3 regions of the Streptomyces sp. NPDC002623 genome follow, and region 1 is predicted to be linked to each of the others. Evidence: riboswitches for the same ligand, from Rfam matches in the RefSeq annotation. Region 1 holds a riboswitch; each other region holds the start of a gene.
What was found. A riboswitch is a leader RNA that binds a small molecule or an ion and turns the genes downstream of it on or off. The one in region 1 is predicted to bind cobalamin.
Positions count from the first base shown of each region.

Region 2: linked by a shared signal. The riboswitch ahead of ACWD4O_RS38425 (CbtB domain-containing protein) and the one ahead of metE (5-methyltetrahydropteroyltriglutamate--homocysteine S-methyltransferase) in region 1 are both predicted to bind cobalamin.
Region 3: linked by a shared signal. The riboswitch ahead of ACWD4O_RS29535 (cobalamin biosynthesis protein) and the one ahead of metE (5-methyltetrahydropteroyltriglutamate--homocysteine S-methyltransferase) in region 1 are both predicted to bind cobalamin.

Region 1 is NZ_JBSFWB010000056.1:24,148-28,581, reverse strand. It holds gene ACWD4O_RS45390 (amidohydrolase family protein) at 1-397, shown strand, start outside; gene ACWD4O_RS45385 (hypothetical protein) at 645-1,241, shown strand; cobalamin riboswitch at 1,464-1,693, shown strand; gene metE (5-methyltetrahydropteroyltriglutamate--homocysteine S-methyltransferase) at 1,861-4,179, shown strand; gene ACWD4O_RS45375 (hypothetical protein) at 4,244-4,434, opposite strand, start outside.
Region 2 is NZ_JBSFWB010000032.1:66,346-70,779, forward strand. It holds gene ACWD4O_RS38415 (acyl-CoA dehydrogenase family protein) at 1-1,070, opposite strand, end outside; gene ACWD4O_RS38420 (CbtA family protein) at 1,218-1,979, opposite strand; gene ACWD4O_RS38425 (CbtB domain-containing protein) at 2,005-2,226, opposite strand; cobalamin riboswitch at 2,263-2,419, opposite strand; gene ACWD4O_RS38430 (histidine phosphatase family protein) at 2,691-3,254, shown strand; gene ACWD4O_RS38435 (ferredoxin) at 3,314-3,688, opposite strand; gene ACWD4O_RS38440 (DUF6479 family protein) at 3,845-4,210, shown strand; gene ACWD4O_RS38445 (ATP-binding cassette domain-containing protein) at 4,239-4,434, opposite strand, start outside.
Region 3 is NZ_JBSFWB010000018.1:64,500-68,933, forward strand. It holds gene ACWD4O_RS29520 (lysozyme) at 1-448, shown strand, start outside; gene ACWD4O_RS29525 (anion permease) at 602-1,825, shown strand; gene ACWD4O_RS29530 (hypothetical protein) at 1,860-2,081, shown strand; cobalamin riboswitch at 2,242-2,382, shown strand; gene ACWD4O_RS29535 (cobalamin biosynthesis protein) at 2,484-3,449, shown strand; gene ACWD4O_RS29540 (cobyric acid synthase) at 3,446-4,434, shown strand, end outside.

The DNA.
Region 1 (4,434 bases):
CATGGCCGTCGCCATCGCCGCCGACACCGGACGCAGCCCCCTCGACACCCTGGACGACCTGCGCGACTTCTACTACGACACCGCTCTCTCCGCCAGCCCCGCCGCCCTGCCCACCCTGCTCGCCTTCACCCGCCCCGGACACGTCCTGTTCGGCAGCGACTGGCCCTTCGCCCCCACCCCTGCCTCCCAGTACTTCGCCAACGGACTGGACAGCGGCGTGGACCCCCACACGCTGACAGCCGTCAACCGCACCAACGCCGAAGCTCTCTTCCCCCGCCTGGCCACGAAGCCGGCCGGGCCGGCGCCGGCCCGGCCGCTCCCCGTGCGGCTGCGCCAGTCCGCCCGACGGGCCGGCGCCCGCCTCTTCTACAAGCTCATCCAGCCCGGAACCCACTGAGAGCCCGACCGCCGCCGCGCACCCGATGCCCCCGGAGACAGCCGATGCCCAGACGGCCGTCGCCACCGGCGGCGGGCGGAGTTGCCGAGGATCCGCCGGTCTCTCCGGATTCCGCGAGCTGACGACTCGTCAACTACCTCTGAGTCACGGCCACTTTACTGACCGGGTGGGGCAATTGGCGGCAAGCGGTGGTCTACTGAGGTACATGCCCCTTTTGGACGATGAGCGGGAAGCTCTCATCATGGGTGTGGCCATCGCAGGAGGCGGGTCGGCGCTCCTCCTCGTCGGCGGGCTCATCTGGGGATTCCCGTGGCAGGTGATCCTGCTCGTGGTGGCTTTCACGGTCGTGCTCGGGGTCGCGATCTCCGCCATGACATTGGCCGAGGTACGGCGTGACGCGGAGCGGCAGGCGCGCAGCCGCGCGATGCTGACCGCCTGGGCGGGCCGCAACGGAGGGCGTTGCGAAACAGACTTGGCCGCGCTCACCACCGACGGGGAGCAGTGGAAGCTCCCCGCGAGCCCGCTCTTCCGCGGCGAAGTGCTGGCCGTGGTGCACCGGGACGGCGTCGAGGTGGGCATCGCCTGCTCCATCGTCGACGACGGCCTCGAGGGCGGAAACAGCTGGTACACGGCGATCCTGGTCCGCCTCACCGAGGAGCGGCCGCCGACCCGACTGCACCGCCGGGAGATACGCCGACTGGATCTGCCGCCGGGCGTGGTGTCGGTGGAGACGGGTCGCCAGGAGCTGTGCGTGCGGTACGTAGGCTGGCCCGACGCGTCGCCGGTGCTGGACACGCGGGTCGACGCCGCCGTCCGCCTGGCGGCGAGCCCGCAGGAGGCGTGACGCCGACGCGTCCGCGCCCCCGGCCCCGGCCCCCGCTCCGGCCCGCGAGTCGCCCCGGTTCTTCACTGCTGTCGGCCGTACGACCAGGGCCGGGCAACCCGGGCGGAGGGAGACGCGGGGGCGCGTTTCCCTCCCCCGATCCGTTCCACACGCGTCCGCCATGTGGCCCACGCCACCATCCGAATGCCGGACACCACGGGCCGCATCCCTGACGGTCGCCGTACGGTGGCTGGTGCAGCTGGTTCGCCCCGTCCGCCAGGCGGGATGCGTCGCAAGAGGGAACCCGGTGGGAATCCGGGACTGCCCCGCAGCGGTGAGCGGGAACGACCGCCGTCATACGCACTGGGTCCACGCAGGGCCTGGGAAGCGACGGCCAGTAGGTGTCTCGTACGACTTCGTACGACACAGACGTGCCCGCGAGTCCGAAGACCTGCCAACTGCCCGCACCCGAACCACTCGTGTGCGGACATCCCGGTGACCTCGTGGGCGGGTCGGCGTACCTACCAGGCGGACGACCGCGCCGTACCTTGCGCAGTCGGTCTCCGTCCGGTTCGTCACCCCTTCGCGCTCGCGTCCCGTCCCCGGGATCTCAGGGATTCATCTCGCGAAGGAGATCTCCGTGACCACCAAGCCCGCAGCCGCGGCAGCACGGGCCACCGTGTACGGCTACCCCCGCCAGGGCCCGAACCGGGAACTGAAGAAAGCCATCGAGGGCTACTGGAAGGGCCGCGTCACCGCCGACGCCCTCCGGACCGCCGCCGCCGAACTGCGTGCCGACAACTGGCGGCAGATCGCCGAGGCCGGCATCCACGAGGCGCCCACCGGCGACTTCTCGTACTACGACCACGTCCTGGACACCACCGTCATGGTCGGCGCGATCCCCGACCGCCACCGGGCGGCCGTCGATGCGGACGCCCTGGACGGCTACTTCGCCATGGCGCGCGGTACCCAGGACGTCGCGCCGCTGGAGATGACCAAGTGGTTCGACACCAACTACCACTACCTCGTCCCCGAGTTGGGCCCGGACACGGTCTTCACGACCGACTCCACCAAGCAGGTCGCCGAGCTGGGCGAAGCCCTTGCCCTCGGGCTCACCGCCCGTCCCGTCCTGGTCGGCCCGGTCACCTATCTGCTGCTGGCCAAGCCTGCCCCCGGCGTGGCGGCGGACTTCGACCCGCTGACCCTGCTGGACCGTCTGCTCCCGGTGTACGCCGAGGTCCTCGCCGACCTGCGGGCGGCGGGCGCGGAATGGGTGCAACTCGACGAGCCCGCCCTCGTCCAGGACCGCACCCCGGCCGAGCTCAACGCCGCCGCCCGCGCCTGCCGCGACCTCGGGGCCCTCACCGACCGGCCCAAGCTGCTGATCGCCTCCTACTTCGACCGGCTGGGCGAGGCCCTGCCCGTCCTGGCCAAGGCTCCCGTCGAAGGGCTCGCCCTGGACTTCACCGACACCGCCGCAGCCAACCTCGACGCGCTGGCAGCCGTGGGCGGGCTGCCCGGCAAGCGTCTGATCGCCGGTGTCGTCAACGGCCGCAACATCTGGATCAACGACCTGTCGAAATCCCTCGCCCTGCTCGGCACCCTGCTCGGCCTGGCCGACCGGGTCGACGTGGCCGCCTCCTGCTCCCTGCTGCACGTCCCCCTCGACACGGCCGCCGAACGGGACGTCGACCCGCAGATCCTGCGCTGGCTCGCCTTCGCGAAGCAGAAGACCGCCGAGATCGTCACCCTCGCCAAGGGGCTGACCCACGGCACCGGTTCCATCTCGGCGGAACTGACCGCGAACCGGTCCGATCTGGCCTCCCGCGTGAACTCCCCCGTCACCCACGACCCTGCCGTCCGGGCCCGCGCCGAGGCCGTCACCGATGCTGACGCCCGCCGCTCCCAGCCCTACGCCGAACGGGCCGCGGCCCAGCGCACCCACCTCGGCCTGCCGCTCCTGCCGACCACCACCATCGGCTCCTTCCCGCAGACCGGCGAACTGCGCACCGCCCGCGCGGACCTGCGGGCCGGCCGGATCGACACGGCCGGCTACGAGGAGCGGATCAGGGCCGAGATCCAGGAGGTGATCGCCTTCCAGGAGAAGACCGGCCTGGACGTCCTGGTGCACGGCGAGGCCGAACGCAACGACATGGTCCAGTACTTCGCCGAGCAGCTCACCGGCTACCTCGCCACCCAGCACGGCTGGGTGCAGTCCTACGGCACCCGCTACGTCCGCCCGCCGATCCTGGCGGGCGACGTCTCCCGCCCCGAGCCGATGACCGTGCGCTGGACGACCTACGCCCAGTCCCTCACCCCACGCCCGGTCAAGGGCATGCTCACCGGCCCGGTCACCATGCTCGCCTGGTCCTTCGTCCGCGACGACCAGCCCCTCGGCGACACCGCCCGCCAGGTCGCCCTCGCCCTGCGCGACGAGGTGAACGACCTTGAGACGGCGGGCACTTCGGTCATCCAGGTCGACGAGCCCGCCCTGCGCGAGACGCTGCCGCTGCGCGCCTCCGACCACCCCGCCTACCTCGCGTGGGCGACGGAGGCGTTCCGGCTGACGACGAGCGGCGTCCGTCCGGACACCCAGATCCACACCCATATGTGCTACGCCGAGTTCGGCGACGTCGTCCAGGCCATCGACGACCTCGACGCCGACGTCATCAGCCTGGAGGCCGCCCGTTCCCACATGCAGGTCGCCCGCGAACTCGCCGCCCACGGCTACCCCCGCGAGGCCGGCCCCGGCGTCTACGACATCCACTCCCCGCGCGTCCCGAGCGTGCAGGAGGCGGCCGAACTGCTGCGCACCGGCCTCGAGGCCATCCCCGCCGAACGGCTGTGGGTCAACCCCGACTGCGGCCTGAAGACCCGCGCCTGGCCCGAGACCCGCACCTCGCTGGAGAACCTCGTCGCCGCCGCCCGCACGGTCCGCGGCGAGCTGACCGCGTCCTGACCGACCGTCCCGAGAGCCGGGGCGCCACGAGCGCCCCGGCCCCCACTCGGGTCCGGCCGAGGGCTCAGGAGCAGAAGTCGGCGATCGTGCGGGTGAGGATGTCGGTCAGGCGGTCCAGCGAGGCGAGGCCGACGTACTCGGTCGCCGCGTGGGCGCGCTCGCGGACCGCCCCTGGGTGATGGAGCCCGCCGCCTTCCTGCCCGACCTCGTCTGGAGCGGCAAGCACCCGACCGTCCCGCTGCGGCAGCTTCCCCG
Region 2 (4,434 bases), on a different contig from region 1:
TCGAGCTCGCCGTGCAGCACGGCGCCCGCGGAGCCCTCCTGGAGTGCGCCGGGGGCCGCGACGATCTCCATCAGCCAGGCGTAGGCGTCCCGGCGGGCCTCGGAGCCGTAGACCTTGACGGCGGAGGCGTCCTGGGGCGTGAGGGTGCCGTTCTGGAGGGCGCCGACCATCTGCCAGTTCAGCAGCTTGAGCGCGTCGAGCTTCACATGGGTCCGGGCCAGCCGGCGGCGCACCCAGGGCAGGTCGACGACCCGGCGGCCGTCGGCGAGCTTGGTCTCCGTCGCCCAGCGCTGCACGTCGTGCAGGGCGCGGATGGCCATCGTGCCGTGCGCGGCGAGGGTCACGCGCTCGTGGTTGAGCTGGTTGGTGATCAGCCGCCAGCCCTGGTTCTCGGGACCGACCCGCCGGGAGACCGGGACCCGGACGTTCTCGTAGTAGCTGGCGGTGGTGTCGTGCGAGGCGAGGGTGCGGATGACCGTGCAGGAGTAGCCGGGGTCGGCGGTCGGCACCAGGAGCATGGTGATGCCCTTGTGCGGCGGGGCCTCGGGGTCGGTGCGCACGGCGAGCCAGACCCAGTCCGCGGTGTCGCCGTTGGTCGTCCAGATCTTCTGCCCGTTGACCACGTACTCGTCGCCTTCGCGTACCGCACGGGTCTTGAGGGCGGCGAGGTCGGTGCCGGCGTCGGGCTCGCTGTAGCCGATGGCGAAGTCGATCTCACCGGCGAGGATCTTCGGCAGGAAGTCGGCCTTCTGCTCGTCCGTGCCGTACCGCATGATCGTCGGGCCCACGGTGTTGAGCGCCATCAGCGGCAGCGGCACGCCGGCCTGGGCGGCCTCGTCGAAGAAGACGAACTGCTCGATGGGCGTGAGGCCCCGGCCGCCGTACTCCTTCGGCCAGCCGACGCCGAGCCAGCCGTCCGCGCCCAACTGGCGGATGGTCTTGCGGTAGAAGCGTTTCGCGGCGACCGGGTCGATGTGCCGGGCGTAGGCGTTGGCCGGCACCAACTCGGCGAAGTAGGCGCGCAGTTCGGTGCGCAGCCGCAGCTGCTCGGGCGTGTGGTCGAGGTGCACGGCGCCTCCTGGCTTCCCAAGGCCGGTGTCCGGACGGTCCTGACGGCGCACACGGTAGAACGTGTTCCAGAAATTGGGAATGGGGAGCGCAACGCCAGAAGGGCCCCGGAGCAGAAGCGCTCCCGGGGCCCTTCGACCGTGCGGCGATCAGTGAGGTACCGGAGTCGGCTGGGCCGTCACCGCCGGCTTCCTGGCGGCCTCGGGAGCCAGCAGGCGCTCCGCGAGCACCCCGAAGACCAGCCCGAAGGCGGTCCACAGGGCCGCCTGCACGGCGAGGGCGGCGAGCCGGTACTGCCACAGCAGAGTCGCAGGGAAGTCCGCCGGAGCCTCGTTGAACGACGGCAGGAAGGCGTACGCCAGGCCCACGACGAGGACGAAGAACCCGCCCGCCGCCAGCGTGGCGTTCCAGTTGCCCAGGCGCGGCGCGAGACGCCTGCCCAGGACGACGGCGCCGACCGCCAGCAGCACACTGAGCACGACCATCAGGAAGTACAGCGTGGTGCGCTGGTTCAGCGTGTCGGGATCCCCGACGGCCGGCGGGTTGGCGGGGTACTTCAGGAACGGGACGACATACACCGAGACCAGCCCGGCGCCCGCCAGGAGCAGCGCGCTCGCGCGCGGCCCGAAGCGGCCGATGCGGCCGAGCGCGAAGCAGTACGCGAGGGCCGCGATGCCGCCGAAGGCGACCCCGTAGACGAGGACGCCGGTGGACAGGCCCGCGGTGGACTGCAGGGTGCGGCTGACGAGTTCCTCGCCGCCGTGCTCGTGGGCGTGCGTCTCCTCGAAGGCGATCGCCTCGTCGACGCGCGGTTCGCCCAGGAAGTAGGCGACGAAGAGGGCCACCAGGCCCGCGGCAAGTCCCGCGAGCATGCCACGGACCAGGAGGTTTCTGACAGTTGCGGAGTTCATGAGCGGATACGCTTCCTCTTCGCTGTCAGTGGCAGGGGAAGCCGAGCAGGTGGCGGGCGTCGTGCACCCACTCGTGGACGCCCTCGCCGGACACCACGGACGTGGCGCCCTGTTCGGCGCCGACGAAGTACAGCAGGACCAACATCAGGATGCCGAAGAAGACCGCCCACGGGACGATCGCCCCGATCGGCAGCTTCTCGGGGAGGGCGGTAGGGGTAGCGCTCGGCTGGACGGCGGACTGCGCCATGGCAGGACCTCCTGGGGGAACTCGCGTCCCGGCTCGGTGGTGCACAGGACGACGGTGCGGGTCTGACTCACCCGGCCCGCACCTGAGATGGGGGCCCGGCACACAGTGGCGCGACCGTGCCGGGCTTCCACCGGCTTCCGCTTGTCCGTCGTCGATGTCGATTTCGTCGAGGACCGTACCGCGAAAGTGCAGATCCGGCCAAGGGCGCACGGACGGGGTACGGGAGCGGGACCGCCGGCCCGTCCGGCAGGATGACCTCCGATGACGGGTGCGGAACTGCGGGCGCGGCCCGGTCGCGCGGGGCCGGAGGCCGCCGAACACCGGCGGGTCGAGGGCGTGTTGTCGGCCCGCGCCGCCCACCGGGCCACGACGGACCCGCGGCTGCCCGCCCGGGTTCCGACACGGCCGGCGCCCGTCCCGGTCATGTGCCGGATGCCGCACGGGACACGAGAGAAAGGCGTCGCATGACGAGCAGGCTGGTCCTGGTCTCCCCCGCGCTCACCGCCGCCCTGCGCGAGGCGCGGTTCGACGACGGCGGTCCGCTCGACGACGTCGGGCGGCGGCGGGCCCGGGCGGCCGCCGGGACGCTGCCGACGGCCGAGCGCGTCTGGACGTCGCCCACCGTGCGCTGCCGCGAGACGGCCGTCGCACTGGGCCTCGACGCGGTGGACGCGCCCGGGCTGGCGGCGCTGGACGCGGGCCGCTGGCGGGGCGAGGCGCTGGCGGACGTGGGGGCTCGGGAGCCGGACGCGCTGGCCGCGTGGCTCACGGACCCCACGGCCGCGCCGCACGGCGGGGAGTCGGTGCGGGCGGTGTGCGAACGGGTGGCCGCCTGGCTCGACACGGCCGCGCTGCAGCCGGGGCGGACCGTGGCCGTCGCCGAGCCCGAGGTCGTCCGGGCCGCGGTGGTACGGGCGCTGGGAGCGCCGGAGTCGGCGTTCTGGCGCACTGACGTGCCGCCGCTGACGGCCGTGGAGCTCAGCGGCCGGTCGGGGCGCTGGAACGTACGGATGGGCAGCCCGCTCTGAGACGTCCGCCGTGAGTCGCCCCTGCGAGGTGTCCGCCGCGAGGGCGCCTGCGCGCGGTCTCAGCCCAGCGTGGCGAGAAAGTCCGTGCAGGTCGCGGCGCAGGCGCGGCAGGCGGCCGCGCCCTCCTCGGCTCCCGGATGCTTGTCGAAGACATGGGCGCACTCCAGGCAGACGGTCCGGCACCACTCCAGCTGGGCGCGGATGCCGGCCTCGTCCATCCGGTTGTCCTCGGACAGCACCCGGCAGGTCGCGTCGCACACCTCCGCGCACATGATGCCCTTGCGTCGCACGAGTTCGTCTCGTTCGGTCCCCTCCGGGTCCACGAGGCTCGCCCGCAGCGCACAGGTTCGCGCACATTCGGTGCACGCCTGCGCGCAGGCGAAGCGGTCCTCCAGGAATCGGAAGAGTTCCTGTTGGGATGTCGTCGAAGTCACCCCCGGCGGGTAGCCGGTAGGAGCGGCGCCAAACCCGCCCGGCAGCAGCGACGTCTGCCGGACGCCATGCGTGAGGTTCCGTCGACGGGGAGTCACGTCTCCGGACTGGTCCCGGAATGGCGGGTTCATGACCCGTTACGGGGGTATTCGGCTGATATGACTACCGCAAGCATGCAGCTGGCCGCCGCGAGCGGCCTGCTCAGTCTCGTGATGTTCGTCGTCGGCATGGCCGTGCTGGCCGTGCTGGCCGGCGGCTTCTGGCTGGGCGCGCGTGTCAAGTCGCGTGAGCCGGACCGGCCGCGCCCCGAGGAGCAACCGCAGCTGCCGCCGGGCGGCGCGGTGCGTGAGATCCGCGAGAACCGCGAGCCCGACGAGGTTCCTCGGACCCCGAAGGGGGGCCGCCCCCTCACCCCGTACGAACTGAGCAACATGCAGACCCGGGCGAGCACGGACCAGAAACGCCCGCGCTGGAGCCGCGGCAGCAGCGGCTCGTTCGGCGGCGGCGGCCTGGGAGCCCACTGATCACCGGGCTCCCCCTCGCCCGCGCCGGTCAGGCGCCGACGTAGGCCGCCAGGTGCTCCCCGGTGAGGGTGGGACGGGCGGCGACGAGGTCGGCAGGCGTGCCCTCGAAGACTATCTTTCCGCCGTCGTGGCCGGCGCCGGGGCCGAGGTCGATGATCCAGTCGGCGTGCGCCATGACGGCCTGGTGGTGCTCGACGACGATGACGGACTTGCCGGAGTCGACG
Region 3 (4,434 bases), on a different contig from region 1:
GCCGGACAAGGGCTCGGGCAAGGCGCAGGCCGCGCACTTCGTCGGCAACGGCGGCGGCTGGAGCGCGGACGGCCGGACCCTGCCGCCCGCCCTCGACATCGAGTACAACCCCTACGGCGGCTCGAACAGGTGCTACGGCCTGACCGAGGCGCAGACGGTGGCCTGGATCCGGGCCTTCAGCGACGAGGTGCACCGGCTCACCGGCCGTCGCCCGGTGATCTACACGACGACCCACTGGTGGAACCTCTGCACGGGCGGCAGCAGCGCCTTCGCCGCGGATCACGCCCTGTGGATCGCCCGTTACCGGTCCGCCGACGCGGGCGCCCTGCCGGCCGGATGGTCGGCGTGGACCTTTTGGCAGTACGCCGACAGCGGCAGCCTGCCGGGTGACCAGAATCTCTTCAACGGCTCCGCCGACCGGCTGCAGAGCTTCGCGCAAGGGGACTAGCCGTGCGGCGTCTGTGCCGCCGGCGGCACAGGGAAGAAACGGAGCCCCGCCCCTGCCCTACTGGACACCACCAAGCCCCCTCCAGTTCACCTTCCGTTCATTCAGGTTACTTACGTTCAACCGGCCGATTACTTCGAACGAATGCCTGGGTAAATGGAAAGCTTCTCGCTGATCCTCGCGATTGTGGTCGTAACCGCACTTGCGTTCGATTTCACGAACGGTTTCCACGACACCGCCAACGCGATGGCCACGACCATCTCGACCGGTGCACTCAGACCCAAGGTCGCGGTGGCCATGTCCGCCGTGCTCAACCTCGTCGGCGCGTTCCTCTCCGTGGAGGTCGCCAACACGATCTCCAAGGGGCTCGTCGACGAGACCGGCATCCGGCCCGAGGTCATCTTCGCCGCCCTGGTCGGCGCCATCCTCTGGAACCTGCTGACCTGGCTGGTGGGCCTGCCCTCCAGCTCCTCGCACGCCCTCATGGGCGGCCTGATCGGCGCCACCATCGCCTCGGCCGGCATGGGCGCGGTGCACGGCGACGCCCTGGTCACCAAGGTCCTGATCCCGGCGATCGCGGCCCCGATCGTCGCGGGCATCGCGGCGTTTCTGGCGACCCGCCTCTCCTACACCCTCGGCAAGAAGGCCGACGGCAAGGCCGCGGCGAAGGGCTACCGCGCCGGCCAGATCGCCTCGGCCGGCCTGGTCTCGCTCGCCCACGGCACGAACGACGCGCAGAAGACGATGGGCATCATCACCCTCGCCCTCGTGGCCGGCGGCGCCGTGGCCCCCGACTCGGACCCGCCCACCTGGGTCATCCTCTCCGCGGGCCTCGCCATCGCGCTCGGCACCTACCTCGGCGGCTGGCGCATCATCCGCACCATGGGCAAGGGCCTGACCGACCTCCAGCCACAGCAGGGCTTCGCCGCCCAGACCAGCGCGGCCACGGTCATCCTGGCCTCCTCCCACCTCGGCTTCTCCCTCTCCACCACCCACTCGGTCTCCGGTGCGGTGATGGGCGCGGGGCTCGGCCGCAAGGGCGGAGTGGTCCGCTGGTCGACGGCGACGCGGATGTTCGTCGCGTGGGGCCTGACGCTGCCGGCGGCGGCCCTGGTGGGTGCGCTGGCCGAGTCCGTGACCGACCTGGGCGACTGGGGCACCGCGGTGGTCGCGATCTTCCTGGTGGCCTCCAGCGCGGCGATCTGGAAGATCTCGCGGCGCGAGGTCATCGACGCCTCGAACGTCAACGGGACGGAGGAGCCGGCGGCGATCCCGACGGCGGCCCCGGTCGCCGACAGCCTGACGGCCACCATCCCGTCCCCCGCCGCCACCGCCTCCGCCACCGCCACGGCCACCGAGCCCACGGCCCCGGCCGTCTGAGCCCGCGCACCCGGTACGAAGGAAGAGAAACAGCATGAAGATCGACTGGGCGGCCCTGGGCTCCGTCTTCGGCGTCAGCCTCGTGGTCACCGTGGGCCTGGTGGCTCTGTTCACCCTGGGCGTCATGGGTCTGTCGCGGCAGGAACGCGCAACGGCGGAGGGCGGCTCGGCCACCCTCGCGGTGACGGGCGCGTACGCGTGCTTCGTCGCCTGCGCGGCCGCGGTGGCCTACGGGATCTCGCTGATCGTGGTCTGACGCCCGGCCGACGGCACTCACCGCCCTGTGCGGCTCTCGCGAGGAGCCGCACGGGGCGGTCCGTTTTTTCCTCCGGGAGCCGTGCGCGAGTGACGGCCGTCGTGGCAGCGGTGTGGGGTTCTGCACACTCTCCCTGTGCAGGTCAACGGCAAGTTGACGGCCGTTCCGGGCCCGTGGTGGACTGCCGGAGCCATCAACGGCGGTAGGAGAGGAAGCCGGTGCGAATCCGGCGCGGTCCCGCCACTGTCACCGGGGTAGTAAGCCCCCGGGAGCCAGGAACTCTCCCCGCCGGTCTAGTCGAACCAGGGCGCGGACACCCTGAGTGAGGACATATCGCCATGCTCGCTGGGCCGTTGAGGTACCGCACCGGTTCGCTGCCCGACCCCACGGCCGGCTGAGCCCGTGCGTGCCGATCGCGTCTTCGCGTACGGCGCCGCCGCCGGCCTCCTCGGCGATCTGATCCTCGGCGATCCCCGCCGGGGGCATCCGGTCGCCGCGTTCGGGCGGGCCGCGGGTGGCGTGGAGCGGGTGTTGTGGCGGGACCATCGGGGGTGGGGCGCTCTGCACACCCTCGTGTGCGCCGGGAGCGCCGTCGCGTTGGGGGCTGCCGTCTCGCGCGGCGGACGGTCCTCCACCGCCGTCTCCGTCGTCCTCACCTCCGCCGCCACCTGGGCCGTCGTCGGGGGCTCCTCCCTCGTCCGCGAGGCGCGGGGCATCGGGCGGGCCCTCGAAGCGGGTGACGTCGACGCCGCGCGGGAGCGGCTGCCGCATCTGTGCGGGCGGGATCCGCAGTCGCTGGACGCGGACGGGATCGCCCGGGCCGTGGTGGAGTCCGTCGCCGAGAACACCTCCGACGCCGTCGTGGGGGCGCTGGTGTGGGGGGCCGTCGGCGGGGTGCCGGGGCTGGTCGGGTTCCGGGCCGTCAACACCCTGGACGCCATGGTCGGGCACCGGTCGCCGAGATATCTGCGCTTCGGGTGGGCCTCCGCTCGGCTCGACGACCTGGCCGGGTGGCCGGGGGCTCGGCTGACCGCTGTGCTCGCCGCCGTGGCCGGGGGCGATCCGCGCGGGGCCGTTCGGGCCTGGCGGGCGGACGCGGGCAGGCATCCCAGTCCCAATGCCGGACCCGTCGAGGCGTCGTTCGCCGGGGCGCTCGGCGTGCGGCTGGGCGGGACCCTGTCGTACGGCGGCCGGGTCGAGCACCGGCCCGTGCTCAACGGGGCGGCCGGGCGGCCCGTCGTCGCCCGGGACATCGAACGGGCCGCGCGGCTCTCCCGCCGGGTCGGTCTGCTCGCGCTCGGCGTGACCGTCGCCGCGCGCACCCTCGCCACGACGGTGAACGCGAAAGCGAAGGGGCGTACTTCATGACGGGCGGCGGTCTTCTGGTGGCCGGCACGACCTCCGATGCCGGCAAGAGTGTCGTCACGGCCGGGATCTGCCGGTGGCTGGTGCGGCAGGGGGTGAAGGTCGCGCCCTTCAAGGCCCAGAACATGTCCCTGAACTCGTTCGTGACCAAGGAAGGCGCCGAGATCGGGCGGGCGCAGGCCATGCAGGCCCAGGCCTGCCGGGTCGAGCCGACCGCGCTCATGAATCCCGTGCTGCTGAAGCCGGGCGGCGAGCAGAGCAGTCAGGTCGTGCTGCTCGGGAAGCCCGTCGGGGAGCTCAGTGCCCGTGGGTATCACGGGGGGCGGCAGCAGAAACTCCTGGGAACCGTTCTCGACTGTCTCGCCGAGTTGCGGGGCACGTATGACGCGGTGATCTGTGAGGGGGCCGGCTCTCCCGCCGAGATCAATCTTCGGCGGACCGACATCGTCAACATGGGGATCGCCCGGAATGCCGGGCTTCCCGTCCTCGTCGTCGGTGACATCGATCGTGGCGGGGTCTTCGCGTCCTTCTTCGGGACCGTCGCGCTTCTGTCCCCCGAGGATCAGGCGCTCGTCGCCGGATTCCTCGTCAACAAGTTCCGCGGCGACGTCTCCCTGTTGGAGCCGGGGCTCGACATGCTGCTCGGGCTCACCGGGCGGCGGACCTACGGGGTGCTGCCGTTCCGGCACGGGCTCGGGATCGACGAGGAGGACGGACTGCGCGTTTCGCTGCGCGGCACCGTGCGTGAGTCGAACACCGCCCCGCCCGTCGGCGAGGACGTGCTGCGGGTCGCCGTCTGCGCGATACCGCTCATGTCCAACTTCACCGACGTGGACGCGCTCGCCGCCGAACCCGGTGTCGTCGTGCGGTTCGTGGACCGGCCGGAGGAGCTCGCCGACGCCGATCTCGTCGTCGTGCCCGGCACCCGGGGCACGGTCCGGGCCCTGGAGTGGCTGCACGAGCGCGGGCTGGCCGCGGCCCTGCTGCG